DNA from 4 places in the Paenibacillus sp. FSL E2-0190 genome. Region 3 is predicted to be linked to each of the others. Evidence: predicted binding sites of a transcription regulator. Region 3 holds the regulator's gene; each other region holds the start of a gene.

Region 1 (8,136 bases), 2.4 Mb from region 3:
GCTCCAAAGCCAGCTCTTGACGTACAAGCGCCCGAATTTCTTTCTGATCCGGCATTTCTGGAGAGTGAATACTCTCCAAGCGGATAATGGCGAAGTCTTCCCCTGTCTCGATCGGACCGGCTATATCACCCACATCCAATCCAGCGGCAGTCTTTAACATTCCCTCTGGCCAAAAAGGGTCGTCTTCCTCTACTTTACCTAAGCTGCCTCCGTGCTGCCGACTCTCATCATCAATAGACACTTCCCTAGCCAAATCAGCGAAATCCTCACTCTGTTCCAAGCGATCCATTACCTGCTGGCCTTCCTCATAGGATGAGACCTTGATCATAGAAAGCTGCATTTCCTTTTTTGGAATGAAGCGCTCGGCATTTTGCTCTAAATAAGCATCTATATCGGCATCACTGATTGTAATGCCCACCGTGGCTATCGCTTGTAAGGACAGACGATAAGCTGTCTCTGCGAACACTTCCTGACGAGATAATCCGAGCTGAGATTGCATTTGAGCATAATATTGCGCTTCTGATTCGTACCCAACTATAGTGCGTGCCAGTTCCTGCTTAACCTCATCGTCTGTCACGGTAATTCCTAATGCCTTAGCTTCCATGTTCACGACAATATGGTTAAGCATACTGATTAACACTTCTTCTCCATGCTTTTTTTTGAGCTCATCCATCCACTGCTGATCCGTTATCGGTTGTCCGCCTGCAGTCGCTACATCCGGTGATTCATTGTCTGTTGTATCTCCTTTAAGAAGGGCCATGGCGCGCAAACTCCAGAATAATAGACCCCCGAGCATTAAAGTTGCTACAGCTAGAATAATAACCGTATTGCGAAGTGCACGTTCCTGTCTCGTCATCATCCCAATACCCTACGAATTCGCTTGTTCTAAAATGACCTGTAAATCGTCCTTATTGAAAACATAAGCCTCATTGCAAAAATGGCATACGACTTCAGCCTGTTCATCTTCTGCAATTAATCTCTCCAGTTCATCCCGTCCTAAGCTAACCAATGTCTGCTCTACCCGCTCACGCGAACACTGACAAGCAAAGTTAATATCCAGTTCATCCATAACCACTGCATCCGGCAACAGGTAGCGCAGCATTTCTTCTGGCTCCAGCCCCTGATCGAGAAGCGCTGTTACAGAAGGCATCGCCCCTACAGCTTTTTCAATCTCTGTGATCTCCGCATCAGTCAGACCAGGAAGAAGCTGAACAATAAATCCTCCAGCCACAATTACTGACTCATCGGTATCTACCAGTACACCTAGGCCGACCGCAGCTGGAGTTTGCTCAGAAACCGCAAAATAATAGGTAAAATCATCGCCAAGCTCCCCGGAGATAATAGGAATACTACCTCTGTACGGCTCTTTCATACCTAAATCTTTTATAACATCAATGAACCCTTCAGTTCCCACCGCTCCAGCTACATCCAGCTTCCCCATGCTATTGCTCGGTAAATGAATATGAGGATTATGCACATAACCACGCACTTCTCCCAATGCATTGGATTCTGCAACGATTTGTCCGATCGGTCCATTCCCTTTAACCATAATACTCAGCTTCTCACTACCCTTGAGCATAGCGCCCATCATGGCTGCAGCGGTAACTGTACGTCCCATTGCGGCTGTAGCCGTTGGATACGTATCGTGTCTGCGTCTTAGTTCTTCAACCAATTCAGTTGTGCGGACAGCAAACGCTCTCACTTTACCATTAAGAGCCGTGCCGCGGATTAGTCGATCCTTCTTTTTTTCCATTGGGTGCATAGCCCTCCTATCTCTTCGCCTTTTAGGCTTCTTTATCTTTATTGGTTACGATCGTAAATAATTCTTAATCCTTCTAGCGTTAACATAGGATTTACTTCATCGATACAGTCCGTTTCACCCGCAATTAGCGAGGCAAGGCCTCCGGTCGAAATAACCTTCAGTTCGGGAGCGTTCATCTCGACTTTAATTCGTTTAACAATGCCCTCAACCTGACCCGCATAGCCAAAAATAATCCCGGCCTGCATCGCGTGCACCGTATTACGCCCGATGACCTTTTTAGGCTTCTCCAATTCAATTCGCGGCAGCTTAGATGCCCGCTGGTATAATGCCTCCGTTGAAATGCCTAGACCGGGGACAATCGCGCCACCAAGATAATTAGCACCTGCATCAATGCAATCAAAAGTCGTAGCCGTACCAAAATCAACAACGACAAGTGGACATTTGTATTGTTCAATCGCAGCAACTGCATTAACAATCCGGTCTGCGCCTATTTCACGCGGATTCTCATAACGTAAGTTAAGCCCCGTCTTAATCCCTGGTCCAACAATCAATGGGTCTTTCCCTATATATTTAATACACATATCCTCAATAGTCTTAACTAGTGGCGGAACAACCGAAGATATAATTACACCTTCAACGTCTTTGACAGATATACCTGACATGTGAAAAAGATTGTGTATCATTACTCCATATTCATCCACGGTCGATTGACGCGCAGTGCTTAGCCGAAAATGATGCAGCAATTCGCGTTTTCTATATACACCGAGAACAATATTGGTATTACCGATATCGACAGCAAGCATCATGACAAAGGCCCTTCCTTCTTGGCATTAAGGTCTAGACTGATATCCAGACTGGAGAAGGAGTACGTAAGGCGCCCGACAGAAATCACATCCACACCCGTTTCAGCAATCCCGCGTAAGGTTTCTAACGATACATTGCCAGAAGCCTCTGTCTTAACATGCGGAGCTTTCGATTTAATCCTAGCCACAGCTTGCTTCATCATATCGTTAGACATGTTATCGAGCATTATAATATCAGCACCTGCTGCCAGCGCCTCTTCGACTTGCTCTAAATTCTCGGTCTCCACTTCGATGCTCATCGTATGCGGGATGTTCTTCCGGGCACGACCTACAGCCTGCCGAATACCACCCGCGCCTTTGATATGATTATCCTTGATCATAACTGCATCATATAAGCCAAAACGGTGATTATAGCCTCCACCAATACGAACAGCATATTTCTCTAGCATCCGGTGACCTGGTGTAGTCTTACGTGTGTCCACTAGACGAGTCGGTAATCCCTCCAGCACCTGCACGAAAGAAGCTGTACGTGATGCCACACCCGAAAGACGCTGCATCAAGTTAAGCGCAAGCCGCTCACCTGTTAGAATCGCATGTGTGCTGCCCTCAACCTCAATAATTACTGTCCCTTTGGTTACAGCTTGACCTTCCTCGACAAGGGCTGTAAAACTAAGTGCCGGATCCACAATTTCAAAGACCAGCTCTGCAATTGGAATGCCACAAATTATACCGTCTTCCTTGGCATGAATAATCCCTTTGGACTCATGGCCCACTTGAATCGTCATCTGCGTGGTTACATCTCCGGAACCAACATCTTCCCGCAACCAAGCCTTGATGGATTGTACTAGCTCTTCATTGTAACCATTAAACATCATCGCTTAATTCCTCCACTATTCCCAGTTCGCGAATTTGAAGCAGGTGCTTACGCCACTGATCATCATCCCGCTGCGGATAATCCTCACGGTAATGCGCCCCACGGCTCTCTTCCCGTGCCAGAGCAGACTCTGTCACAAGCAAACAGCAGGTCAGCATATTAGCAAATTCATATTCCTCACGTTTGGACAATGCTGATCCAAAGATTGGCAGCTGTCGTTTTAATTCATCTAGTCCTTTAAGTAACATCTCTTCGTTACGACGTAGTCCGGCATATCGAACCATTACCTTCTGTAGCTTCAAACGACGTTCCACAATAGCTTGAGTTGGCGAATCTACACGTCCCTCGTTACTGTTAACCGATAAAACATCACGGTCCAGCGGGGAAAGCTCATGAATCCGATCAATAATACGCTGTCCGAATACAATGGCTTCAGATAATGAATTACTAGCTAAACGGTTAGCGCCATGCAGGCCTGTGGAGGAAACCTCTCCGCAAGCAAACAGACGTGGGATGGTGCTCTCTCCATTCAGATCGGTCTTAATCCCCCCCATCATATAATGCGCAGCGGGAGCCACTGGAATCCAATCACTTGTAATATCCAGTCCATAGCCCATACATGTCTCATATATTGTGGGAAACCGATGCTTCACCATCTCTGGAGATTCATGTGTAATATCCAAATAAACGAACGTTGATTTAGTATGTTCCATTTCACTTACAATAGCTCGTGCTACAATATCCCGCGGAGCTAGCTCAAGCAGGTCATGATAACGTTCCATGAACCGTTCTCCATTAATATTGCGCAAGACTGCTCCTTCCCCACGCACAGCTTCGGAGATTAAAAATCTAGGAGCTCCCGGGTAACTAAGTGCTGTAGGATGAAATTGAATAAATTCCATATCTCGTATATGAGCCCCAGCGCGATAGGCGATCGCTACACCATCTCCTGTAGCTACTTCTGGGTTGGTAGTGTATCGATATAATTGTCCTGCTCCACCAGAGCACAAAATGGTCGCATCCCCTTGCAGGAACAACCTTCCACCACCGGGCCGTTGCAATAATGCGCCTACACATTCTCCACCTTCAGTGATGAGATCGATAACATAATGATCATCCCAGACCTCAATATTCTCATGTTCGGCTACCTGTTCCGCCAATGCACGAACAATCTCATAACCTGTAGCATCCCCATTAGCATGCAAAATACGGCGGTGGCTGTGTGCACCTTCCTGAGTCAAAGCCAGTACCCCATCTTCCTTATCAAACAGAGTTCCTAAACGAATTAACTCATGAACGCCTTCCGGCCCTTCATTAACAAGTGCATCGACAGCTGTTGAGGAGCAAAGACCTGCTCCGGCCATTAAGGTATCCTGCCGGTGGTAAGCAGGGGAATCATCCTCAGCTATAACAGCTGCGATCCCCCCCTGTGCATAGCGAGTATTACTTTCCATTACTGATTTCTTTGTGATCATTATGACACGCCGATCTTCACTGGCTTTAATAGCTGTGAATAACCCGGCAATCCCTGAACCAATAACAATACAATCTGTCTTTACCGTAGGAATATCCCGAAGATCAAAATCAACCAAATATTGTGGAATCATGACCGCTTTTCACCTGTTTCAACGAAAGAGTAGCGCATGCTACCGGACTTGTAGCATGCGCTCTAGGGATGTTCTGGCTTTGTCGGCGACAGCAGGCGGTACATAGATTTGTGGCTTCATCGTCTCCAGGCATTTCACCAGTTTTTTTAGATTATTAACTTTCATATTAGGACAAACAAGAAATTTGGTAGCAAAATGGAATTCTTTATCTGGACTATCCTTACGAAGCTGATATCCGGTACCATCTTCCGTTCCAACGATAAATTGCTTACGATCCGATTTCCGGCAATACTCCAGAATTGATGTAGTGCTGCCTACATAGTCACCCATGGCGACTACTTCAGGACGACACTCTGGATGAACTACAAATTCCGCATCTGGATATTTTGCTCTCATTTCTACTACATCTTTGACGGTCAACATGTCGTGAGTGTTGCAATAGCCTTCCCAAATAATCAGCTTCTTGCCCGTCTGATCTTGTACATATTGACCAAGATTCTTATCTGGGACCCAAATAATCTCTTCGGCGTCAAGGGATTCGATTACTTTTACAGCATTAGCAGAGGTACAACAAATATCGGTTTCTGCTTTAATCTCGGCGGACGAGTTGATATAAGTGACTACTTTAGCATTTGGATGTTGAGCTTTTAGCTTACGCAAACCGTCTACATTGACCATATCTGCCATTGGACAGCCTGCACGTTCATCAGGAATAAGGACGGTTTTGTTCGGGGCTAGAATTTTTGCACTTTCCCCCATGAAATGAACACCGCAGAATACAATAACTTCTGCATCTGTCTCTGCAGCCTTCTGAGCGAGTAAAAAAGAGTCGCCCCGGAAATCGGCAACCTCCTGAATTTCATCACGTTGATAATAATGAGCTAAAATGATTGCGTTTCGTTCCTTTTTAAGCTGTTCAAGACGTATACGAAGTTCTCGATTCTGTTCCTGCTTGCGCTCAAGCGCCAGAGCTTCCACCGATTGTTCTCCCCCTTAAATCCTCGCGGCTTTTCGCCGACATGATGTTATCAAATGGCATGCGCCATCATGGTGAAAAAATGAACATGCTGATATAAATAGTAAGTAATATTAATCACTAATGTACACAACGTTCCAGCCTCTGTCAATGTAACTGGACAGGCTTTAAGGCATAGAATCCCTTAAAAATTAAAATAAAAAATCCGGAGAACAGTTACGTTCTCCGGATAAATTTACATCATATGAATGGTGGACCCAATTAGGTAAGGCTAGTGCCCCCACCTTTGTTGTCATCACCGGAACCGTCATTACCCTCAGAATCAGGGTTATTCGGGATATCCTTCGACAGGTCAGGAAGTGTGGACTGTTCATCCTCAGGCTTGCCTTGAATGCGAACTCGCACATCACCGATATTGTCGATGACAGGCTCGCCAACTTCATGGGCAACACCTTCGCCACCCTCTGGTTTACCATCCTCGGAAAGGAATCCTTGTTCAATCAGTTGTGTGATCTGATCAAGCTCAAGTGTTTCTTTCTCAAGTAATGTATTGGCAATCAAGTGCATTTCTTTGGAGTGTTTGATCAACAGATCTTTACAACGTTCGTAACTCGAAGTAATAAAGTTCTGCATTTCCTGATCAATCTCATAAGCAATGGAGTCACTGTAATTCTGTTCATGCCCAATATCACGACCCAAGAATACTTGACCTTGAGAAGATCCGAACTGCATAGGTCCAAGCTTATCGCTCATACCGTACTCCATAATCATGGCACGCACGATGCGCGTAGCCTGTTGGAAGTCACTGTATGCACCCGTACCGATCTCACCAATAAACAATTCTTCAGCAACACGTCCACCAAGTAATCCAGTAACCTTATCCAAAAGCTCCTGTTTGGTAACGATCATCCGATCTTCCTTCGGAAGCATAATAACATATCCGCCTGCACGTCCGCGTGGGATAATAGTAACTTTATGCACCATATCGGCGTGCTCAAGGAAGTAACCTGCAATAGTATGGCCTGCTTCATGATAAGCTACAATACGTTTCTCGCGGTCACTGATCACACGGCTGCGTTTCTCAGTACCTACGATAACACGGTCAATAGCTTCATCCACTTCAATCATGGAAATATCTTTACGGTTACGACGTGCAGCTAGCAAAGCTGCCTCATTCAGCAGATTCTCCAGATCAGCACCTGTGAATCCGGTTGTGCGTTTAGCAACAACATCCAGTCTTACATCTTTCGTAAGCGGTTTGTTACGAGCGTGAACCTTAAGTACAGCTTCACGGCCTTTCACATCAGGACGGTCAACCGTAATTTGACGGTCAAAACGTCCTGGACGAAGCAATGCCGGATCAAGTATATCAGCGCGGTTAGTCGCCGCTACAATAATAATGCCTTCGTTACCACCGAATCCATCCATCTCAACCAGCAATTGGTTAAGCGTCTGTTCACGCTCGTCATGTCCGCCACCAAGACCGGCGCCACGCTGACGACCCACAGCATCAATTTCATCAATGAAGATAATACATGGAGCATTCTTCTTAGCATTCTCGAACAAATCACGTACCCGAGAAGCACCGACACCCACGAACATTTCCACAAAGTCAGAACCGGAAATACTAAAGAAAGGAACGCCAGCTTCACCTGCTACCGCACGGGCAAGCAATGTTTTACCTGTTCCCGGAGGACCTACAAGCAATACGCCCTTAGGAATACGTGCGCCGACAGCTGCAAATTTGCGTGGATCTTTTAGGAACTCAACGACTTCGACAAGCTCTTGCTTCTCTTCGTCCGCCCCTGCTACATCCTCAAAGCTGATTTTCTTCTTCTCTTCATTATATAACCGAGCCTTGCTCTTGCCGAAATTCATGACTTTACCGCCGCCACCTTGCGCCTGGTTAAACAGGAAGAAGAACAAGATGAACATAATTACCAGTGGGATAATTGAAGAAAGGAATGTCAGCCAAATGCTGGTACCTTCCATTTTCTTCTGAGTTAATTCAATCCCATTAACATCACTGGCTTGAATCAGTTCATTGATAGCGGCATCTGTAGGAGGAATATATGTGGAGAAGCTTTTCGATTTAGTATCGGCAGGCAGCTCTC
Region 2 (8,136 bases), 300 kb from region 3:
CAATAACGGAAACACAACAGGAAACAAGGAAGGGGAAGCGACTACTGCGCCAACGAATGCTGCAACAGATAATGCTGGCAGTGCTACAGCAGCGCCAACTGATGATATCACACAAAGAAAAGTGACCATCAAAATTCACTATCCAACCCCTGACCTAACCGAAGTTAGAGCACAGGAAGATGACAAGATCAAACGTTTCCAAGAGGAGTATCCGAATGTTGAAATCGTCAAAGACGATTGGCAGTACAATGTAAGTGAAATCGGCATCAAAATGGCAGCGAATGAAGCTCCAACCTTCTTTAACACTTACGCTACAGAAGCAAAATTCCTAGTTGAAAAAGGCTGGGTAGCTGACATTACGGATCTGTGGAATAAATACGAATTTAAGGATCAAATTAACCCGGTTCTCCAAAATCAATTTATCATTGACGGAAAAGTATTCGGCGTAACTCAAAAGGGTTATGTAACAACCACAATGATCAACAAAAAAATGCTGGATGAAAAAGGCGTTGCTGTTCCATCTATGGATTGGACTTGGGATGATATGCTGAATACCGCGAAAGGTGTAGCTGATACCAAAAAAGGGATTTCCGGTATTGCTCCAATGGGTAAAGGGAATGAAGCAGGCTGGAACTGGACCAACTTCCTGTTCGAAGCTGGCGGTGAAATTCAGAAGATTGAAGGCGGTAAGGTTGTAGCTACTTTTAATTCTGAGGCTGGGATTAAAGCGCTGGATTTCTACAAGAAACTTAGATGGGAAGCAAACGCGATTCCTCAGGACTGGGCACTGGGCTGGGGTGATGCTGTAGGCGCATTCCAACAAAGTCGTACAGCAATGGTAATGGCTGGATCTGACGGTGTTATTGAGCAAGCGTTGAATCAAGGCGGTCTGAAACCAGAAGATGTACTTACGTATCCAATGCCTGCGATGGAAAAAGGCGGAAAACACACTGGGGTACTTGGTGGTGACTACCTTGTAATCAATCCAAATGCAACACCAGACGAGCAAGAAATGGCATTCCGTTATATTACATTTGATTACTTCTCCGATAAAGGTCTAGAAGCACTGGATGCGGTTCTGCAACAACGTACAACGGATGGCAAATACTTTATTCCGCCGCTCTTAGATTACTATTCTGCAGATTCTGACTTCGGTAAGAAAACAAAAGCTGTGTATGATAAATATACAAATGTATATCAATACAGCCCTGATATTTTAGGCTTGCTGGACGGTAAACCGGAAGCGCAATACAATACACAGGACTACTACGCAACCATGTCCAATGTAATTCAAGAGCTGTTCTCCAAAAAAGGAACAGATTCCAAGACACAGCTTGAAGCTGCTGCAAAAACAGTGCAGGAGAAATTCTTCGATACAATTAAAGTAGAATAGGCAAGGAAGGACAGAACCGGCTCCATTAGGAGTCGGTTTTTTTATGTTTATATTATTGATATTTTTATAAATCAACCCAACGGATGGTTTCCGACTATTTTTTAGAGGGTCATGGGAAAAATAGAGTGTCAACAAAATTAGATTTGCATTTTTAAAATATTTTTGCGAGCGGAAAGGTAGAAAATGGGTATTGGTTCTTGTCTTTTTAAACATAAACTTTAGATTTAAGGGATATTACAGCATAAATAATGGTAAAAAACCTATAAAATGATCGAATGAAAGCGCTTTGAAAACAAATCAAAAAAACTTTATACTTTGTGAAAGATTTCACTATACAAGGTGGAAATGATGTGATAAGATAAATGTGTAGAGAAAAACAACCTAAAAATTGACAGGAGGACGAGGGAGATGGCAGTTAAGAACGAAGTCGCCGCCCAAGTTAAACAAACTACCGCTGAAGAGTATATTCAGACTTTGGTGGATAAAGCGAAAAAAGCACATGAGGCATTCATGGCGCTGGATCAAGAGCAAGTTGACACAATCGTTCATGCAATGGCGTTGGCTGGACTCGACAAACATATGTACCTCGCTAAATTGGCTGTAGAAGAAACTGGCCGCGGGGTTTACGAAGACAAAATTACTAAAAACATCTTCTCGACAGAATATATCTGGCACGGAATTAAATACGATAAAACAGTAGGCGTTATTGAAGACAATGCTTATGAAAGCTTCCAAAAAATTGCTGAGCCCGTCGGAATTGTAATGGGTATCACACCGGTAACCAACCCTACATCCACCACGATGTTTAAAGCGTTGATTTCGATTAAGACACGGAACCCTATTATATTCGGTTTCCACCCATCTGCGCAAGAGTGTAGTGCAGCAGCTGCTAGAATTCTTCATGATGCGGCTGTAAAAGCTGGCGCACCTGAGAACTGTATCCAATGGATTGAAATGCCAACGATGGACAAAACAAACGCTTTGATGAACAACCCTGACGTTGCACTTATTCTCGCAACAGGCGGTTCTGCAATGGTAAAAGCAGCTTATAGCTGTGGTAAACCAGCTCTTGGCGTAGGTCCTGGTAACGTACCTGCATTCATCGAAAAGAGCGCGGATATCGATCAAGCCGTAACGGACATCATTCTTTCCAAAACATTTGATAATGGTATGATCTGTGCTTCCGAGCAAGCTGTTATTATCGAAGAACCAATCTTCGATCAAGTGAAAAAGAAAATGATCGCTAATGGCTGCTACTTTGTTAACAAAGAAGAAGCTGCCAAACTTACTAGCGGCGCTATGAACGTTGATAAATGTGCGGTTAATCCAGCAATCGTTGGACAATCCGCAGTGAAAATTGCTGAAATGTGCGGCATTCAAGTTCCTGCCGGCACTAAGATTCTGGTAGCAGAACTTGAAGGTGTAGGCACTAAATATCCATTGTCCGCTGAAAAATTGAGTCCTGTGCTTGCTTGCTACAAAGTTAAAAACGCAGATCAAGGTATTGAACGCGCAGCACAAGTTGTTGAATTTGGTGGTATGGGCCATAGTTCGGCTATCCACTCCAACAACGAAGAAGTAATCATGAAGTTCTCTAACCGTCTGCAAACAGGACGTATTCTCGTTAACTCGCCTTCCACTCATGGTGCGATCGGCGATATCTATAACACTAACATCCCTTCGTTGACGCTGGGCTGCGGATCTTATGGTCGTAACTCCGTGTCGCAAAACGTTACAGCAATCAATTTGATCAACGTGAAAAGGGTGAATCGTCGTACCGTGAATATGCAATGGTTTAAAGTACCTGACAAGATCTATTTCGAAAAAGGCGCTACTCAGTACCTGACCAAAATGCCTGATATCACACGTGTCGCAATTATCACTGACCCAATGATGGTTAAGCTTGGATATGTTGAGAGAGTTGAACATTACCTGCGTCAACGCCAAACTCCTGTAGCGATCGAAGTGTTCTCGGAAGTTGAACCAGATCCATCGACAACTACAGTTGAAAAAGGTACAGCAATGATGAACAGATTCCAACCGGACTGCATCATCGCACTTGGCGGTGGTTCCCCAATGGATGCTGCAAAAGGAATGTGGTTATTCTATGAACATCCAGACGCTGACTTTAACGGTCTGAAACAAAAATTCATGGATATCCGTAAACGGGTTTACAAATTCCCTAAACTTGGAAACAAAGCTAAGTTTGTAGCGATTCCAACTACTTCGGGTACGGGTTCGGAAGTAACATCTTTCGCAGTTATTACCGATAAAACAACTGAACAACACACTAAATATCCTTTGGCTGACTACGAGCTAACTCCAGACGTAGCTATCATTGATCCAGAGTTCGTATATAGCTTGCCAAAAACTGCTGTAGCTGATACAGGTATGGACGTATTGACACATGCCATCGAAGCTTATGTATCTGTTATGGCGAGTGACTACACGGATGGTCTGGCAATTAAAGCAATCCAATTGGTATTCCAATACCTTGAAAAATCGGCTCTTGAAGGCGACAGAGTTGCCCGTGAAAAAATGCATAACGCATCAACACTTGCTGGTATGGCCTTTGCTAATGCTTTCCTGGGTATTAACCACAGCTTGGCGCATAAATGGGGCGGTCAATATCACACTGCTCACGGTCGTACTAATGCGATCCTTATGCCACACGTTATTCGTTACAATGCTAAGAAACCTACGAAGTTCGCTTCGTTCCCTAAATATTCACACTTCGTAGCTGACGAGCGTTATGCAGAAATCGCCCGTATTCTGGGATTGCCAGCTCGCACAACTGAAGAAGGTGTAACTAGCCTGATCAATGCTATTCGCGACATGAACAAAAAACTGGGTATCGAAGAATCCTTCCAACAATTGGGCTTTGATCCTAAGGATTTTGAATCCCATGTAGATTACTTGGCTGACCGTGCATTTGAAGATCAATGTACAACTGCCAATCCTAAGCTGCCGCTGGTATCTGAACTCGCAGATGTATATCGTAATGCTTTCTACGGAAGATTTGATAATTAATATTTGGTTAAGTAGATAATAGGATGGTTGTGGATTAGATATGAGTGACAAATATCACCGGAAAGGTGATATTTGTCACAGTCTATTTATAGAAAATAAACTAAAATGTTTATATAAACAACGGTCCCATATATGGAACAATGATTGTGAATTTTCGAACAACCATATTTTTCTTGGGATCACGAGACACGGGATCAACCTTCAAGCCCGCGATCTCTACAAATATAATATAAATATAGATGGAGGGATTTAGCATGTCGGTGATTGAAAAAGATGTACAAGAAGTGAAATCCGGTTGGAGAAGTTTTGCAAAAGGTAAATGGTCCAGAAAAGTTGACGTTAACAACTTTATCGCAAGCAACATTAAGCCTTATGAAGGAAGCGAAGAATTCCTCGTAGGACCTACTAGTAACACAACTGAACTGTGGAAGATTATTTCCCAATTGAGCAAGGAAGAAAGAGAAAGAGGCGGCGTATGGGATGTTTCCCTAGATACTGTCTCCACAATCACTTCACATGCTCCAGGCTACATTGACAAGGACAAGGAACAAATTGTAGGCGTACAGACTGATGCTCCTTTTAAACGTTCCATCCAGCCATTCGGCGGGATCAAGATGATGGTTGATGCTACGAAGGCTTATGGCTTCGAGCTTCCACAAAACATCGTTGACATGTTTACGAACATTCGCAAAACGCATAACCAAGGCGTATTTGATGCATATACACCAGACATGAGAGCTGTGCGTAAATCCGGCGTAATTACAGGTCTTCCTGATGCTTACGGACGCGGACGCATCATCGGCGACTACCGCCGCATTGCTCTGTACGGTATTGATTTCCTCATTAAAGACAAAAAACAACAACAAACTGAGCTTGAAGTAGATTCCATGACTGAAGATATCATTCGTTTGCGTGAAGAGCTGTCCGAACAAATTCGTGCACTTGGCGAATTGAAAGAAATGGCAGCTGCTCATGGTATGGATATTTCCAGACCAGCGACCAACTTCAAAGAAGCTACTCAATGGGTATACTTCGGATATCTGGCAGCAGTTAAAGAGCAAAATGGTGCGGCGATGTCCCTGGGCCGTGTGTCCTCTTTCCTGGACATCTATGCAGAACGCGATATTGCTGAAGGTACTTTGACTGAAGAACAAGTACAAGAAATCGTCGATCATTTCGTAATGAAACTGCGTATCGTGAAATTCTTGCGTACACCTGACTATAATGATCTGTTCTCCGGCGACCCAACATGGGTAACTGAATCCATCGGTGGTATGGCTGAAGACGGAACAACTCGTGTTACTAAGAACAGCTTCCGTTTCTTGAACACCCTGTACAACTTGGGTCCAGCTCCGGAACCAAACTTAACTGTACTGTGGTCCGAAAAATTGCCTGAAGCCTTCAAAAAATATTGTGCTAAGGTTTCCATCGAAACTAGTGCAATTCAGTATGAAAATGACGATGTAATGCGTCCATACTGGGGTGAAGATTATGCGATTGCTTGCTGCGTATCTCCAATGCGTATCGGTAAACAAATGCAGTTCTTCGGTGCTCGTGCCAACCTGGCAAAAGCATTACTGTATGCTATCAATGGTGGTGTGGATGAAAAATCCGGAGCACAAGTTGGACCGGAATTCCCAGCGATCACTTCTGAATATCTGGATTATGACGAAGTAATGAAACGTTTCAAACCGATGATGGAGTGGTTGGCTAAGACTTATGTTAACACTTTGAACATCATTCACTATATGCATGACAAATATTCTTACGAACGTATCGAAATGGCGCTGCATGACCGTGACATTCTGCGTACGATGGCTTGTGGTATTGCTGGGCTGTCCGTTGCAGCAGACTCACTAAGCGCAATTAAATACGCCAAAGTAAAACCTATTCGTAACGAACAAGGTATTGCGATCGATTTCGAAACCGAAGGCGAATTCCCTTGCTACGGTAACAATGACGATGCTGTTGACAGCATCGCAGTAGAATTGGTTGAAACCTTCATGACTATGATCCGTAAAAACAAAACATATCGTGATTCTGTGCCGACTCAATCGGTACTGACCATTACTTCGAATGTAGTGTACGGTAAGAAGACAGGTACTACACCTGACGGACGTAAGAAAGGTGAACCTTTCGCACCAGGTGCTAACCCAATGCACGGACGTGACAAGAAAGGCGCCTTGGCTTCCCTGAACTCTGTAGCTAAACTGCCTTACTCCGATGCACAAGATGGTATCTCTAATACGTTCTCCATCGTACCTAAGGCACTTGGTAAAGACGAGGATTCCCGTAAGTCTAACCTGGTACACATGATGGATGGATACTTCCATAACAACGCTCAGCATTTGAATGTTAACGTATTTAACCGTGAACAGCTGATGGACGCTATGGAGCACCCAGAGAACTATCCACAATTGACTATCCGTGTATCCGGTTATGCAGTTAACTTCATCAAGCTGACTCGTGAACAACAAATGGATGTAATCAACCGTACATTCCACGGTTCGATGTAATTTGTTCCTGTCATGAAGATCTTTGAATTAGTACTACTATTGAAATAATTGCAAGGAAGATACCGCCCTTGTCTCAAGGGCGGTAATATCTTGTTTGAGAATTGTTAAAATTTTAAATTTTATTGCCGCGATATAGGGATATGACAGTCTCAAGGACAGGGATCTTCATCGTTGAAAAAGGGACTGTTAGTCTGGCGTGGCGAAAGGATGACATCCTATGATTAAAGGTCGCATACATTCTTTGGAAACCTTTGGAACCGTTGATGGACCTGGTATTCGATTTGTCTTATTTATGCAAGGCTGCTTGCTGAAATGTCAGTATTGCCATAACCCTGATACCTGGGCTTTAGATGAAGGTAAAGAAATGACTCTAGAAGAAGTGCTTTCGGAAATCGAGCCATATATAAACTACTATCGTTCATCCGGTGGCGGGTTAACTGTATCCGGTGGAGAACCAACCTTGCAGGCGCAATTTGTAAAGCAGTTATTTACGGAAGTGAAGAAGCGTTGGAATTTGCACACCACATTAGACAGTAATGGTTACAACGAAGGTGACAAGATTAATGACTTATTGGATGTAACAGATTTGGTTATGCTTGATCTGAAGCATATTGATGAAGAAGCGCATATCAAATTAACCGGTAAATCCAATGATCGAACTTTGAAGCTTGCACGCTGGCTCTCAGACCATAATCGTAAGATGTGGATCCGACATGTATATGTTCCTGGTATTCATGATCGTGAAGAGGATCTCATTAACTTAGGTCGTTATATTGGAACCTTAAATGGCGTCGAGAAATTCGAAATCTTACCTTATCATCAGATGGGTATCTATAAATGGGAAATGCTCGGCAAAGCTTATGAACTGGATGGAGTACCTTCTCCAACAGAAGAAGAAGTGCAACGGGCATATCGCTTGGTCGAAGAAGGTCGTAAGCAAACGGCATTGGTATAATAGAAATCTATTTTTAAGAGAGACCGTACCCTCAGTGGTTGATCATCACTGAAGGTGCGGTTTTTTGTTATGAGTAAGTAAAAAGGGAGGGGTTAAAGCTCCTCTGAGGGGGAATTTTATATTATTCCTAATAAAGACATGCTATAGTTACACGTGGTTTATGGGGTAGATAATAAATGAATATGTCAGGTAATATGACTAATTTTATATTTTAATTAAATGTTTTTAAAGAGAAACAAACT
Region 3 (8,136 bases):
CCTTTTCTTCAAGGTACAGCTCCCTTTCTAGTAATATATCTTTTTTGATTATATAACACACCCGCGCGTTTATCCAAAATTTCATAATTTTCTAGCTTTCCCAGCCTTAAAAATACACAAAAGGCCGCAACTTTTGCTAAAAGCAAAAAGTCGCAGCCTATTATTTATTCGTTATTCTCCAGACTTAACGCTTCAATAAACCTTCGAAGGCTTCTTGCGCTTTACGCCGGATAGCTTCCTCATCCAGGGTTAAGCATTGTCCATGCTTGATGACCTGTTTACCATTCACCCACACATGCTCAACATCCTTAGCGCTAGCAGAGTAAACTGCATGAGACAACAGATCTGTGTGTGGCAGCAAATGCGGCTGATCGATATCAATAGCAATGAAATCTGCTTTCATCCCTACAGCAAGTCTGCCTACATTATTTAAAAAGATGGACTGCACGCCATATTCTGTAGCCATACGCAGAGCCTCTGGAGCTGGAACAGCCGTTGGATCACCGCTGACACCCTTATGAATGAGAGCTGCAAGCCGCATCTCTTCAAACATATCCAAGTTATTGTTGCTTGCCGCGCCATCCGTGCCAAGAGACACCTTCACACCAGCTTTTAGAAGATCAGTAACCCGAGCCACTCCGCTAGCCAGCTTCAAATTACTGCCCGGATTATGAGATACACCCACATTATGGCGAGCCAAGATCTCAATCTCTTCATCATTTAAATGAACACCATGTGCAACTATCGAGGGACGTGTGAACATGCCAAGCTTCTCTAAGTGAGCTACAGGACGCAACCCGTAATCCGCCACATTTTGTTCCACTTCACGTTTCGTTTCGGACATATGCGTATGCATCGGTAAATCCAGATCATGCGCTGCCTGCACGAACTTAACCAGGAAGTCCGGAGGGCAAGTATAAGGGGCGTGCGGCGAGATCATAGTAGTAATTCTACCTTCAGCCTTTCCATGCCAGTTACGGGCAAAAGAAATCGCTTCCGCAAGCTTGTGATTCTGTACATCCTCTGGACATAACCCGATCACACCACGCATCAATACGGAACGGATACCTGATAACTCAGCTACCTCGGCTACTCGGTCCATATGATCATACATATCGAGGAAGGTCGTAGTTCCACCCTTCAGCATTTCCAATACAGATAAGGAGGTTCCCCAGTATACATCATCACCGGTGAACTTTTCCTCCATTGGCCACATCTTCTCCTGAAGCCACACTTGTAGCGCTAAATCATCTCCATATCCACGCAGCAAAGACATCGCCGCATGACCATGTGTGTTTACAAGTCCAGGCATGAACAGCAGACGGCTGCCATCAACCACTTGCACTCCAGCTTCCATCTGAGGCTCTTCTTTTCCTATGTAAGTGATTAAATCATCTTCAATAGTCATATATCCACTCAGAACCGGCTCATCCGTTCCCGGAGTCAGAAAATACCCGCCCTTAATTATCGTTTTATTGTTGTTCATGTTCGCTTTCTTCCTTTCCATCCCGCAAGTAATAAGCAAGACTTTGCAGATCAGTTGTAAAATCAGCTGCATGCACCCGGATATTCGGTGGTGTCTTCAGAATCACAGGGGCAAAGTTCAAAATCGCTTCAATCCCAGAAGAAATGAGAATATCTGCTACATTTTGAGCTTCTGAATCAGGTACGGTAATAATGGCAATGCGAATACCTTGCTCACGAATCGTGCTGCCTAGTTCATCCATCGGTTGCACAGTAAGGGAGTTGATCTTACGTCCAACCTTAGGAGCGTACGAATCAAATATAGCCGTGATTTTCATAGTATCTTTAAGATATGCATTGTAATTAGACAAGGCATGTCCGAGATTACCTGCTCCAACTAAAGCTACATTAAGCTGTTGATCCAGCTTCAGGATATGACGGATTTTCTCAATAAGATACGTTACATCATAGCCGATACCTTTTCTGCCGAAGTCACCAAAATATGCTAAATCCTTACGAATCTGTGCGGGATTAAGATCAAGCTTTTGTCCAAGTTCCTGAGAGGAAACTGTTAATATTTCGCGATTCTGGAGATCATTCAAAAAACGCAAGTACACAGGTAATCTGCGAACAACGGCTTCTGATATTTTATCCGATTTCATATTTTTCCTCCTAAAAATAGTAATGTTCTTGTGAAAATCCATATTCAAACGTCTACCTCTCCTTATTAAGGACGGTACTGTAACACACCGCCCTTAAGGATAAGGAGGAGCTAAACTGAAGACGAGCGTTTTAAGAAGCGCCGCCATCCTCTAGCCATTCCGCTATGCGTGGGACCATTTGATCAGTAAGCATATGCTCCATTTTGGGACCAGGCAATGAATAAAGGAAATACTTCCCGTAATGAGATTCAATAACCCTTGTATCATAAACAATAACTATTCCGCGATCCTGCGCCGTGCGAACCAGTCTTCCGAATCCCTGCTTAAAACGAATAACCGCTTGAGGAACAGATAATTTCATGAACGGATTCTTCTTCTGGGCCTGTAATAACTCCGACTTTGCTTCCGCCAACGGGTGATTCGGCGGTTGAAATGGAAGTCTCACGATGGCCAGGCAAGTCAGTGCTTCACCTGGAATATCTACACCTTCCCAGAAGCTGCTCGTCCCCAGCAATACGGATGCTGCACTGTCCTGAAAGCGGCGGATCAGCTTGCTCCGGCTGCCACCTTCTACGCCTTGACCAAGCACCGTAATCTCTTGTGAGGCTAAAGCCTCTTTAAGCGGATCATATACCTGACGCAGCATTTTATAAGAAGTAAACAGAACCAGCATCCGCCCACGTGTTGTTTTAGCAGCTTCCGATAATGACTGTACGAGTGTATCGACAAATCGAGCATCGCCCACACTGCCCTTCACACTAGGAAAATCACGCGGTATAACTAACAGTGCCTGCTCGCGATACTTAAAGGGAGAAGGAAGAAGTGAGGTCATTAGACGTCCTTCTTCCGCAGCTTCGTTAAGTCCGAGATTATCAATCATAAATTGAAAAGACTTATCTACAGACAGCGTCGCCGAGGTAAGCACGATGCTTTTTTTCTTATCGAAGAACAACTCTTTAAGCTGGCTGCTAACATCCACAGGGACGGCATACATCTGCAGTGATTTGCTGCGGTAATTTCCATTTGCCTCCAGCCAATATACTACATTATCGTCATTCAGCCCCATAAAGAATCTTACTTGCTCACGGATGGAAGCCAAATCCTTAAATAAACCGCTAATATCAGTAACAAGACTGTCTGCTGAGGATTGGCTTTCCTGGTCGCGCATCTCGTTAAGCATTTTATCACCCTTACGGATGATGTCGCTTAACGTCAGATTCATAGTGTTCTCTAGTGCAACCAATTCATCCCAATCCTTCGGCTTACGGGCGGGAATCAACCGCATAACCAGTTGTCCCGCTTCCCCTGCCCCTGCATCACTGCGTTCCGGCAAAAGGCTGAACAGCTTGTCGCTGAGTGCATCCCAGGTTTCTTTGACGGTAAGCAGATCCGGGTAGATCCGATCGATGACTCCGCTCCATTCTGAAGCCTCTTCACTGCCTGACGACTGTAATATTTGACGAAGAGCAGGAAGCTGTCCGTTTCGGCTATCTTTATACAGCCGCGATAATGTGTGTGCCACAGTGAAATGCTTCATATGCATGCCAAGATGTTTACCAGCCACATCTTCTAAATGATGTGCTTCATCAATGACAAGATGCTCGTAAGCCGGAAGCAGCTGGTGCCCAGCCTTAACATCTGCGAATAGCTTGGAGTGGTTCGTAATAACCACGTCAGCAATCCCAGCTTCATGCTTGGCCCTATGATAATAACATTTGCGGAACCAAGGACAAGAACGGCCCAGACAGGAATCGGTATCGCTTGCCACCGTCTCCCAGAAATCACCGCCCCGGCCGCTTAAATTCAGCTCTTCATCATCCCCTGATTCACTTTGAGTGAGCCATACAATCATCTGAGCGGCAGTAAGCGCATCTTCCCTTGGGCTTATAAAGTCCTTTTTATTAATTTTATGCTCAAACTTACGCAGACACAAATAATGCCCTCTTCCCTTAAAAATAGCAGCTTTAAACGGAAAAGGAACTACCTGCGTTAACAAAGGGATATCCCGCTCGCGCAATTGGTCCTGCAGATTAATGGTATGAGTGCTGACCATGACTTTTTCATTGGTGCGAACGCTTTGATAAATGGCAGGCAACAAATAACCGAGCGATTTACCGGTTCCTGTGCCCGCTTCGATCAGTAGGTGTTTGTCTTCGGCAAGTGCCGTCATCACCTCATTGATCATAATATCCTGAGCTTCCCGGCTTTCATACTGCGGTAATGTGTCTTTAAGTCGTTTGGTTACTTCGTCCATATAATCAGTAAAAGATAAATTCGCTAGTGGATTCTCAGCATGCTCATCTCTAGGTGGCGCTAACTCCGTCCAATCTCCTACTGCAAGCGCTAATTGACGATAGAAAGTCAGATCACCTTCGGGCTGTAGCGTTTCCGCTTCCCGCTCTCGCAGCAGACCATCAAAGTACCAGCCCAGATCACTATCCTCTTCGGTAAACAGCTCACAGAGTCTCTGGATCGTAAGCAGCGGCAGCTCGTAGAGCTCCTCCAGACATTTCAGCAGCACTAAAGCAGTCGCAAGTGCATCACTATCTGCCTGGTGCGGACGATCATGTGTCACTCCAAAATGAGCACTGACAGAGCCTAGTTGATAAGATGTGAGCGAAGGAAAGCAAATTTTCAGAAAATCAATCGTATCCAAAATCCGCCCTTGAAATGGCAAATAACCACAACGATCTAAAGCATTTTGTAAAAAATGGAAGTCGAAAGCGACATTATGCCCTACAAGCACAACATCATCCAAGAGCGGAACAAGCTCCATCATCATCTCATCCAGCTCAGGCGCATCCTTAACATCATCATCGGTAATCCCCGTCAGACCTGTTATAAAAGGAGGAATCGGCGTTCCGGGCTTGACATAGGAACCATATACCCGGGAGATGGACCGGTCTTCTTCTATAATTGCAAGGCCAACCTGGATAATTTCACCCACGGATTGGGTTCCTGTTGTTTCAAAATCAAGCACGGCAAATTTCATTATAATTCTATTCCCTTTCAATTGAGACTCTTAATCAGCATAACAGAAGTTGCGAAAAAAGGCGATGCACACCACTGGTTCAGGGGATGCATCGCTTGAATGGAAATTTCCAAAACCGTTATTCTTTTACAAAAGGGAAACCAGCTGATTTCCAAAATGCAGCTTCCCTCCACGACGGCGGCATACCTCTAAGTTAACGTTTGGTTCCGGAAGCGCAGGGTCATGCTGCAAAGCAAGATCAAATAATTCCTGCGCTTCATTGAAACGTTCCTGTGAGGCTCGTATGCAGCCTAAAGCATTATAAACCATGGCTTTCAGCTTGGTTTCCCGTATCAAGCCCAGCATATGGTTCAGATGACCCCAAGCGGCCTCACCGTCACCTTCCTGCAGATAAGAGATGGCTAAATATAATCGAGCAGCCAAGCTATCCGGGTATTGCGCAATAACTTCTTTAAACTGATCAATACACTTTCCATACATCAGCAGCTTATAATACCCCTGACCTCTTACAAAGGAATCCATACATAGCTCTGGTGCTTCCTGTTCCGGCACTTCCTCTTCGACCACTGCTGTAAAATCCGCACTTTCGCGAAAGGAACTAAGCTTCTCAGCAAAAGCGAGCCATTCATCCATCACTTTGTCGCTCAGTCTATGCAGCATATTATAATTGCATAAAAGCTCGTTCCGGCGGGCACCCTCCGCTGTAGGGTAATCTGTTACGATCTCCTGAAGCACCTTGTTCATTTCAGCAAACAAATGTTGAAACATGGGCGATCCCCCCTTACTGAAGATGAAATCAGTTCAGCTTGCCTGACTTCATTTTCTGCGAGATCGGGGTCTTTCATCCCTGCCATTCATTACATGGCGTAAGTCCTTACATTAAGCGATTGTAGCATGCAATTCATGATCAGCCAGCTTCACTGGTTTGTTATTCTCATCCACGAATACCACCGTTGGCTTATGTGACTCCAGTTCTTCCGAGGACAACATCGCATAGGAAATGATAATTACTGTATCGCCCGGCTGAACAAGACGAGCTGCGGCACCATTAAGACAGATCACTCCGCTTCCGCGCGGTCCAGGGATTACATAGGTTTCCAGTCGCGAACCATTGTTGTTATCCACAATTTGAACTTTTTCATTCTCAAGAATGTCCGCGGCTTCCATCAAGCTCTCATCAATGGTAATACTGCCTACATAGTTCAAATTCGCTTCCGTTACTGTTGCGCGGTGAATTTTGGATTTCATCATATGTCTAAACAAGTGCAGCAACCTCCTTTGGAATAAATACATTATTATCAATCAAGCGTGTTCTGCCAAACTTCACGGCGAGCGCTATTATAATTTCCCCATCCACTTCTGATAAAAGAGCTTCATCCTCTAATCCTTCAAGATCAGGGAATGTTAAGATCTCCGCATAATCAATCACCGCTAGAGGAGAGCTGGAAATAACCGATGTCAACAATTCCCGCACTTCAGCAACGGTTGTTACTTTTCCTTCTTCAATAGACTGACGTGCTTCACGTAAGGAACGAGATAACACCAATGCCTGACTACGCTCCTCTGGAGACAAGAATACGTTACGTGAGCTGAGTGCAAGTCCATCCCCTTCACGAACGATCGGACAAGGAATAATTTCGACATTCATATTAAGATCGGACACCATTCGGCGAAGCACAGCAACTTGTTGAGCATCCTTCAGCCCAAAGAAAGCATAATCCGGCTGTACGATATTGAAGAATTTATTAACCACTGTGGTTACACCATCAAAATGCCCAGGGCGGGAAGCCCCACAAAGACGGGTAGTAAGCTCCGATACCGAGACCGTAGTCCGAGTAGGCTGCGGATACATTTCTTCCACACTGGGGATAAATACAATATCTACTCCCTCACGTTCAGCGAGTTCCAAATCACGACGCTCGTCACGCGGATAGGAATCATAATCCTCGTTTGGCCCGAATTGCAAAGGATTCACAAAAATGCTCATTACCACTGTGTTGCTCATTTCTCCAGCCCGGCGAAGCAGACTGGCATGTCCGTCATGCAAGTATCCCATCGTAGGAACGAACCCAATCGGGGCGTGCCCGCCTTGTCTCATATACTCCAAAGCTTCGCGCAGCTGCTCCATGCTTCTGACGACTCTCATTTATTTCCCTTCCTTTCTTGCAGCGCCATATAAAGATTCCAAAACCGTTTCATCTGCATTAAAAACGTGACTTTCATCTGGGAAGGAACGTTCCTTCACTTCCTTCACATATTGGCTGATGCCCTCACGGATTACATTACCCACATCCGCATAGGTTTTGACAAAACGTTTCTCACGGTAAGGTGAGGCATACCGCAGCAAATCATGGAAAACCAATACCTGTCCATCACAGTAACGGCCTGCACCGATCCCAATGGTTGGGATGCTAAGCGCTTCAGAGATCGCTTGGGCTACTTCTTCCGTTACCAGCTCCAGAACGATTGCAAAAGCACCTGCGGCCTCAAGCGCCTTAGCTTCATCCATCAGGCGTTGCGCATCTTTGGCATCTTTGCCTTGAATCCGGTAGCCACCAATCATATTCACGGATTGCGGAGTAAGCCCGATATGTCCCAGTACAGGGACTCCCGCAGCTACCACCGTAGCTACAGTCTCACAAATCTCGAGTCCACCTTCCATTTTGACGGCATGAGCCCGCCCTTCCTGCATTAATCTGCGCACTCCCCGCAGAGTTTCATCTACACTTCCGTGATAAGTCATAAATGGCATATCCGCCACGATAAAGGTGCTTTGTGCTCCTCGAGTTACCGAGCGGGTATGGTACACCATATCTTCAATCGTTACCGGTAAAGTTGTATCGTATCCAAGGACTACATTCCCAAGAGAGTCACCAACCAAAATAAGGTCGATACCTGCTTCTTCTGCAAGAACTGCAGACGGATAATCATAAGCGGTCAGCATGCTCAGTGGCACACCTTCTGCTTTCATTTTTTTCATTTTTACAATATTTAGCGCTTGTTTGTTTGCCATTTCTC
Region 4 (8,136 bases), 3.2 Mb from region 3:
GAAAGCCCTTTACAATCCGCTGCCCCGATTCATAAAAAGCATTATAAACACCCAAACTGAAAATCCAATGAAAATCGGATGTTTGGGAATTCGCAAAGAAGAGATTTAGAAAGAGAGGTACGTCCTACAATTGGGAATCAAAAAATCGCAAATGTGATACGGAAGTTTCAAAATGGAGAGAGTTGCGGAGACAAAGAGAGGAAATGGAAAACTACTCCAATCCTAGGGAGTATTATGACAAGAGTCTTAATTCTCTTTCAAACGATTATGCTATACTGGTGGAGCAAATAGAATAGGCTTAAAGGGTCGGTCGGCTACCTCTCACCGAAGGGAGGGACGCCTTGTGACAGTGTTTGAAGCAATGATGCTTATGCTAACCTTTGGTTCGCTTATCGTAGCGCTGCTGTCCAATAAACGCAAATAGACCGCCCACTCACAAAGGCATGCGGTCTATCTGTCGTGTCCTATTTGCTGAAGCCTACCGCCCTTAAAAGCGGCTATTGCCTTGGGAGTCGTGTTACAGCACGGCTCTCTTTGCATTTTACGTCTTTTCTACCTTTAATATACCACAAATAATTTAATAACGTAATAATGTACGGTGTTACATTACATTTCCAATCTCCCAGAAAATCCATCCATCCTTGCGTACATCAGAACAATTTACTATCCATCTTTTTTAAAAACCGATTATTAGCGATTAAGCCTATCACTCTCTTCGTTGTATTAGGCCCTTTCGGTGTGCTACCTCTTCTATTCAGCAAAATCCACCGTAGACATACCCAAGCTTCAAAGATCTCAAGTTCTTCCTGATCCATATCATTTTCCAATAGATAAGCAGTTCGGAACACATCAGCATAACGCTCAGAGATATATATTTTCAGCAGAATAAGTGACCAGGCAAAATCATATCTAGAGTCTCCCAACTGGCCGTTCGTCCAATCGATTATGGTATATCGCTCTTTATCCTCCACTATATTTCCGATATGAAAATCCCCATGAATGATACAGTCTTGCTTCATTGGAGTTTGCTCAACAAGAGCAGTCAACACATTATAAATATCAGATTGTTCTTTGGCTTCAGGGAAAAAATAGCCGATGAAATCGTATTTTGGCAGTTGTATATTTCCAATCTCTTCAACGCGAATCTTATGTATTTTTGCTAATAGGCTTGCGAGTTCCTTCATTTTCCTGGTATTCATTTTATGAATAGGGGTTCCGTCAAAACTTGTTAACAACACCTTATGTCCCTCCGGATTGATTCCCCAGCCCACTGGTTTAGAGACGGCTACTCCTCGTTCGGATAGAACATCCAATAAACGATATTGAAACTGGACATCCGGTCTGGATTCCTTATTCCATGTTTTCAGTACATAGCTCTCTTGATCAGAATTAATCCTCATGACCTCAGCTTCAAATCCTTGATCCATTGTATGCGCAGTTAAGCTGTCTTCCTGATTTAATAAGTCGTTCATGATTTCGTTGTGCTCTAGCCAATTTATGATAGATATAGGAGTTTTCAAAAATGGGTCTTCCTTTCGGATGATTGTATAGACTCTATGATTCTTCTGGAATGCCCGCTACGATCTCAAGCAAATTTCCTTCTGGGTCAGCTACAACAGATTCACGCAACCCATAGGGCTGCGAAATAGGTTCTTTTACAGGAGTCGCTCCTGCCTTTACCAGACGCTCAAATTCCTTGTCAACGTCCTCAGGTGAGGGAACGCCAAATGAAATTTCCATAGTCCCATTTATCCCTCTGGGATAGGTTAGCTGTGACATATTCAGTGCATCCCGCTGACACAAATTAAAGAATACACCACTCTTCAGTTGAACCCCGGTAAATACGCCACCCTCCCATTCTATAGCTATTTTCATGACGTCACGATAAAAGGTAACCATCTTTTCCATGTCTTTCACAAAAAAAGTGATCGCGCCGATTTCCATAAAATACACCTACTATTCTAAAATATTCCTTTTACGGTTATAGAAATAGTAACATAGGCTTTAAAATTATGAAATGAACTATAAAATAATAAAAAGCCCTGTAGAAACTCTACAGAGCTTAGTTACTGGGCAAAAGTATTTTTACAAATAACATAAAATAGATTGTTCTATCCAGTACATAAATACAGTATCCGGGCTTTCCTTTTCAAACTTTTTCATTTTTAAATACATATCCATTCCATCAGAAACATCATGCCATAAATCCGTAAATACAAAATCATATTTTTCCTTAGACATATGTTGTTCTGCATATTCGAAAGCATCTGCTTGGATAAGCCTGATCTTGTGAGCATTACTGAATTGTGGCAGTACATATTTATTAAATAAATCAATGACATCTTGATTTTTTTCAACAACCGTTATGCTTTCAACATTAACTTTTTCAGAAACCATATAAGCATAATAGCCAAGTCCAAGCCCAAATGTAAGAACATTCCCAAACGCTTTATCAACAGCTTCTTTCATTGTTTCTATTTCATTTGGTGTGATCGTCATCCAGATTCTTTCATTCTCCAAGACAGCCGGGAACATGAATTCAGTTTGAAAAAAACCAACCTGAGGAATTTGTCTTCCCTCTTCTGTCCGGATGATATCATTGCAAACAAAACCTTCAAAGGGTTTATATTTTTCATATTTTAATTCACTATTATTAATCTTTATAGTTGGTATCTTGATATTTTTATAATATGGATTGTCATAATATTCATTTGCATCAAGCTTATGAAGCATATTGCTAAAATATTGGTTGAACAATTCCTTATCATCAACATTATCAACCGTATCCATCCCAAAAGCAGCAGCCAGCATTAAACCAAAAGCGTATTCATAAGATACACCACAGTTTACGATTTCTTCAATTTCTTCTTTGTTAATAAAGTCGGGGGTATTATTCAAATAGCGGCTTAGTAAAGCAAACACTTTATAGTTATCTTCTTTTACTTTTTCTTTTATTACATTATTAAATTCCATATTCTCACCTATTAATTAGAATTTGTTTCTATGTCTCATGTTAGTCTTTCCGGATTGACTAGTAGGCAATACTCTCATTTTACCATTTAAAAATCCAGAAGAACAAAAACCGCTTTACTAATCCGTGACAGTTACCACTTCTACAGTGAGAAAATCTTACGTCAAAATCTTCTAATTGCAAGGTTTATGGTCCATTTTTCAGCTAATCTGCTCAATATTTCGTTAACCTATGTTAGAATAGACGACTTGTATAATTTGTGAAAACTTTCACTAATAGTCATGATTGATGGTATACTTAATAAGAAGATGAACTAAAGAGAATAACGATGGAAACTGTGGACGTAACCGTAGAAGATTTGAAGTTTGGAGAACAACAGCGACGCGCGCGCTTCTCCACTTCCAACTCCCTCTGATACTTCCTTTCTTTTTTGTCGGGTTCTTTTGGTACATCTTAATAGAGAAATATAAAAGTGGAGGGTTAACAATGAAAAAGAAAGCAGCTGGTGCTCTGAGTCTCGTCCTCTCTGTCATGCTCGTTACCGCAGGTTGCGGTAATGGAAACGACAAGGTGAACGAGAGCAAGAGTAATAACAACGAGAAAAAAGAAGTTGAAGCCGTCTCCGGGGCATCTGAAGCAAGCTACACACCATTCGATCAATTAAAAGATAAATATGATATCATCATTGTCGGTGCGGGTGGTGCGGGAATGTCCGCGGCGCTTGAGGCCAAAGAGAAAGGCATGAACCCTGTTATTTTGGAAAAAATGCCGGTTGCCGGCGGGAACACAACCAAATCCTCTTCGGGAATGAACGCTTCTGAAACGAAATTCCAAAAAGAACAAAACATTGAAGACAGCAATGATTTATTTTATGAAGAGTCATTAAAAGGTGGCCATGACACTAACGACAAAGAAATGCTTCGTTTCTTCGTTGATAATTCCGCGAGTGCGATCGATTGGCTGGATTCCATAGGAATCCGCTTGAACAATATCACCATTACAGGCGGCATGAACGAAAAACGTACACACCGTCCTGAAGATGGCTCTGCTGTGGGTCAATACCTTGTCAAAGGTTTAGTGAAAAACGTACAAGAGAAAGAAATCCCACTTTTCGTGAATGCTGATGTCAAAGAAATCACTGAAAAAGATGGCAAAGTAAATGGCGTCAAGGTCCTCTTTAACCAAACAGAGGAAAAAACAATTAAGGCAGATGCTGTCGTTGTAACCACTGGCGGATTCGGTGCCAATATGGATTTGATCTCCGAAGTAAGACCTGACTTGGAAGGCTACGTTACTACTAACCAAATCGGCAGTACCGGAGACGGCATCAAGATGATTGAGAAACTCGGCGGCACAACCGTCGATATGGATCAAATCCAAGTTCACCCGACTGTGCAGCAAGAAAAATCCTACCTCATCGGCGAAGCTGTTCGTGGGGAAGGCGCTATCCTTGTTTCCAGTGAAGGTACACGGTTCACCAATGAATTGGATACCCGTGATAAAGTAACAGCTTCCATCAATACACTACCTGAAAAAGCAGCTACGCTGGTCTTTGATTCCGGTGTTAAATCCCGTGTGAAGGCTGTTGAACAATATGACAAAATGGGCTTCGTGATTCAGGCGGATTCCATCGAAGCTTTGGCCAAAGAAATCGGTGTTCCAGAGGATAAGCTGGCAACAACGCTTGATACTTGGAACAGCGCCGTTAAGAATAAAAAGGATGCCGAATTTGGCAGAACTACAGGAATGGACAATGACCTGTCCACTGGTCCTTTCTACGCTATTAAAATTGCTCCTGGGATTCACTACACCATGGGTGGCGTGAAGATCAATACGAACACAGAGGTTCTAAATAAAGATGGTGAAGCTATCCCTGGTCTGTTTGCGGCAGGCGAAGTTACAGGCGGCTTACACGGACAAAACCGGATTGGCGGCAACTCTGTTGCAGAAATCATTATTTTTGGTCGTCAAGCTGGGATCAAATCTGCTGAATTCATAAAAGCAAAATAAGTAGATAACAGATACTATAGGCCTCACAGCAAAAAGCTCAAGCATCGGCAAGTTAGCCGCTGGCTTGAGCTTTTTTAATGGGATTAATCGCCAATAGTTCGGATAATAGTATCAAACGGATCTAATTCCAGGGTTTGTTGTCCATATTCCGTATCAATCGTAGTTTTTTGAAGCTGGTCGCTATTGTTAATCACGACGAGTATTTTACTTTCTGGATAATACGCACACTCTGTATATAAATTATCCGTAATATACTTTGTGTCCTTTAACTCATTCCCGGCATAACGAATCACATTTAACAGCAATCTTGTATTCTCAAAGCTTAAGGTGAAAGAAGGCAGGTAGATCCCCTTTCCTTTACCAAAGGCATGGGTGGACAATGTTATCATCCCACTCTTTTCACACAATACCGCTGCTGAGCCATCCGTAAGATAAATGTTATTTTTAGGTGTTATGCTGGCTCCTTCAGGCACTAAACCTTGCTCATCTCTAGCCTCAAATGTCCATCTTCCATGAGCTACCTTGGAGCCTGTATCCTCATCCAGACCAAGCACATGTGCCATTCTGAAAAAGCTGTCATAACCATCAAGCGCCGAAGGCTGATTGATACCTATAAAAGTACCGCCCTCATAAACCCATTCTGTCAGTAAGTCCACGCACTTATGGTCACTCCAATATTCTCCACCACTCCATGCTGAACCTGCCGAGCCGGCATTGATCACTACATCACACTCTTGTAATACTCCCTTACGGATATCTTCAAAATCAATGAACTGCACCTCAACCGGCAACCCGGACAAAGCCTCATTGATATGAATCAAATCATGCATATACGTTTCATGGAAATGTCCGGACAAGGTCCACGATCTCAATTTGCCCCAAGCGTGCAAAATGGCTACCTTCGTCTTAATGTGATACGGTTTGCCTTTATGATGCAGCTCTTTAATTTCTCTGAATTCATCCGCGATCTTTTCGATATAATCACAAAAATCCGGATAAGGCTCTACAAGATGCAAATATCCGCCCAGTCCAATCCGATCTATAGGCTCTCTGAGCAAGGCGCGCCGGATATTAATCCAATACTTTTTGGCATCGAGCGTAGGGTTACCTCCCTCCATAAACGTAGGAAGCCCTCCCAATCCAACCGGAAATAAATAGGGATGCAGCCGAATCTCATGGGTAGCTACTTTTACACCAGAGCAAAGCCTTGCCTCATACCCTGAGAACACACATTTAATCATCCCGTCAAAACCAAACTCCTCAAAACGGTCATTGTAAGGCTCCATGCCAACCCAACTATCATCATAGAAGACATACGCCAGCTTATCGTGCTTATGCACAATATCAATTAATTGCTTACCAAATTCGATGACAAAATCATTGATAAATGCCATATAGTCCAGCTTCCGCTGCTGCGCCGGGATATGACTGACCCGATATTTCCCACCATTCACAAAATCCTCGGCCGTGAGCGAATACCCATATTTCTTGGCAAACAGATCAAGCGCCCTTGAGCTTACCGTAAAATCATATGAACCCCAGTCCGAGAACAAATGGCGATTGCGCTCATCACTGCCCCAGATCCAGGCGAAATTATAAAAGAGGGAGGTGAACCGAACCACTGTTGTTTCCTTATGCTTATGACACCAATCTTCTATCCAATGGAGTAAATATTTTTGCGTTTCTACATAGATGGGATCAATCTGCATCAGATGCTCTTTTTCCCAGTGATTCGTGGTGTGATTGTACATGGAGATCTCTTCCCAAATCCGGTAGACCATGAAGCTGACTGTGTATTTATGCCAAGGCGTTATTCCGGTAATGACTACATTTCCCGATTCCCGCTCATAATTCCACAGTTCTCTTGGAACCTCTTCGCCCGTCGTTCGGTCAAAAACCTGCCAGTACTTAAACGCCTCTTTGGAATCATTCACTCGGAATTGTTCAGCAAAAAAATCCTCCATCAGATAGATGGATAAATAATCCTGTACCGCTACCTTCGGATTAGTTATTAAAAAACTCTGCTGCAGTTTATCTGAATTCTGGGACGCCCATTCGTTATGATCTCTGATGATGCAGATTGTAGAATAAATGCCGTATCCTGCGTTGATAATCTCATCGGACAACTGTGTGCCGTCACTGTCACGGATGACATCGGCACCCCAACGTTCAGCTAATTCCAGGGTCAATGCCTCATAACCGGATTCTCCCGGCAGTGTAAAGGCCCCCGTTGTTTGTTTGGACAACTTGGATCCCTCCTATTTAAGCATATCGGATAGAAAAGCTAATGCTAAGCCTTGCCCCCAGCCTTGAATCCAGTCTTTTGGAATATTGCGGTATCCTTCCCGATCCTTCATAACCGCTGTTCCGCCAGAGACACCCAGTACCCGTCCATCTTCACTGATATTGTTCAAAATACCTTTCAGGGCTTTTTGCACATATTTGGTATGCAGCGGATTGCCGTTATTGATCATAGCAGCCGCAATGCCGCAAGACGCGGATACTTCTTCATAAGACTCCTCGTCATCGAGTACTGTCCGCCACAGGCCGTTCTCCGTTTGCACCAGCTTGAGTGCGGCCAGCTGATCGCGCAGCGAACACTCCACGTCCATACACTGCGGATACAGATACCATTCTTTCAAAAGCTTTTTAACTTGCGACATGGTGTATGCGCCCCAAGCATTCGCTCTGCCCCAGAATAGTCCAGACATGTGATCCTGCTTCACATTATTATAGCCGTGGTACCAAAACCCGCTGCTAGGATCTTGCAGGTATTTGATATGCCAATAATATTGGTTCAAGGCATCTTGAATCATTTCCTGATCCTTTAATTTGCTTCCTACACGGAGCAGGAAAAATGCCGCCATAAACAAGGTATCCGCCCATGCCTGTTCTGGAAAATCATTAGAAATAGAGACGGTATGCTGCAACACATGATCTCCGAATCTAAGCGCATTGTTCTGCAGATAATCTACTTTGCTCATCACAATATCCCAATATTTCTGATTGCCTGTTTCCTCATACAAAGTGATCAGCATATGGCCCATGGCACAGGTATTTACCGTCCAATCCGGCAGACCCAGCTCGATATATTCATCTGCCCACTGGACAAGCATATCCAAATACTCTTTATTTCCTGTAGTTTCATAAGCTCT

The links. The regulator Rex, encoded in region 3, represses fermentation and respiration genes when NADH is low (regulators of the CRP and FNR family bind a similar motif). The targets are predictions, from matches to a motif close to TTGTGAAATATTTCACAA.
Region 1: nadA (quinolinate synthase NadA) is a predicted target of Rex. The motif match lies at 6,095-6,112, and genes of this name have one in related genera.
Region 2: adhE (bifunctional acetaldehyde-CoA/alcohol dehydrogenase) is a predicted target of Rex. The motif match lies at 1,709-1,726, and genes of this name have one in related genera.
Region 4: NST25_RS03675 (flavocytochrome c) is a predicted target of Rex. The motif match lies at 3,229-3,246, and genes of this name have one in related genera.

The regions. Positions count from the first base shown of each region.
Region 1 covers NZ_CP150306.1:72,848-80,983, reverse strand. The annotation lists gene NST25_RS00370 (peptidylprolyl isomerase) at 1-859, opposite strand, end outside; gene hslO (Hsp33 family molecular chaperone HslO) at 869-1,753, opposite strand; gene NST25_RS00360 (type III pantothenate kinase) at 1,801-2,568, opposite strand; gene nadC (carboxylating nicotinate-nucleotide diphosphorylase) at 2,565-3,440, opposite strand; gene nadB (L-aspartate oxidase) at 3,430-5,046, opposite strand; gene nadA (quinolinate synthase NadA) at 5,086-6,024, opposite strand; gene ftsH (ATP-dependent zinc metalloprotease FtsH) at 6,284-8,136, opposite strand, start outside.
Region 2 covers NZ_CP150306.1:5,002,846-5,010,981, reverse strand. The annotation lists gene NST25_RS22180 (extracellular solute-binding protein) at 1-1,393, shown strand, start outside; gene adhE (bifunctional acetaldehyde-CoA/alcohol dehydrogenase) at 1,802-4,423, shown strand; gene pflB (formate C-acetyltransferase) at 4,678-6,939, shown strand; gene pflA (pyruvate formate-lyase-activating protein) at 7,157-7,894, shown strand.
Region 3 covers NZ_CP150306.1:4,707,437-4,715,572, forward strand. The annotation lists gene NST25_RS20750 (DUF5590 domain-containing protein) at 1-12, opposite strand, end outside; gene NST25_RS20755 (amidohydrolase) at 185-1,486, opposite strand; gene NST25_RS20760 (redox-sensing transcriptional repressor Rex) at 1,473-2,126, opposite strand; gene dinG (ATP-dependent DNA helicase DinG) at 2,257-5,118, opposite strand; gene NST25_RS20770 (hypothetical protein) at 5,245-5,886, opposite strand; gene panD (aspartate 1-decarboxylase) at 5,998-6,381, opposite strand; gene panC (pantoate--beta-alanine ligase) at 6,374-7,264, opposite strand; gene panB (3-methyl-2-oxobutanoate hydroxymethyltransferase) at 7,265-8,131, opposite strand.
Region 4 covers NZ_CP150306.1:846,781-854,916, reverse strand. The annotation lists gene NST25_RS03690 (aminoglycoside phosphotransferase family protein) at 651-1,472, opposite strand; gene NST25_RS03685 (VOC family protein) at 1,555-1,944, opposite strand; gene NST25_RS03680 (hypothetical protein) at 2,086-2,973, opposite strand; gene NST25_RS03675 (flavocytochrome c) at 3,458-4,981, shown strand; gene gnpA (1,3-beta-galactosyl-N-acetylhexosamine phosphorylase) at 5,065-7,227, opposite strand; gene NST25_RS03665 (glycoside hydrolase family 88 protein) at 7,240-8,136, opposite strand, start outside.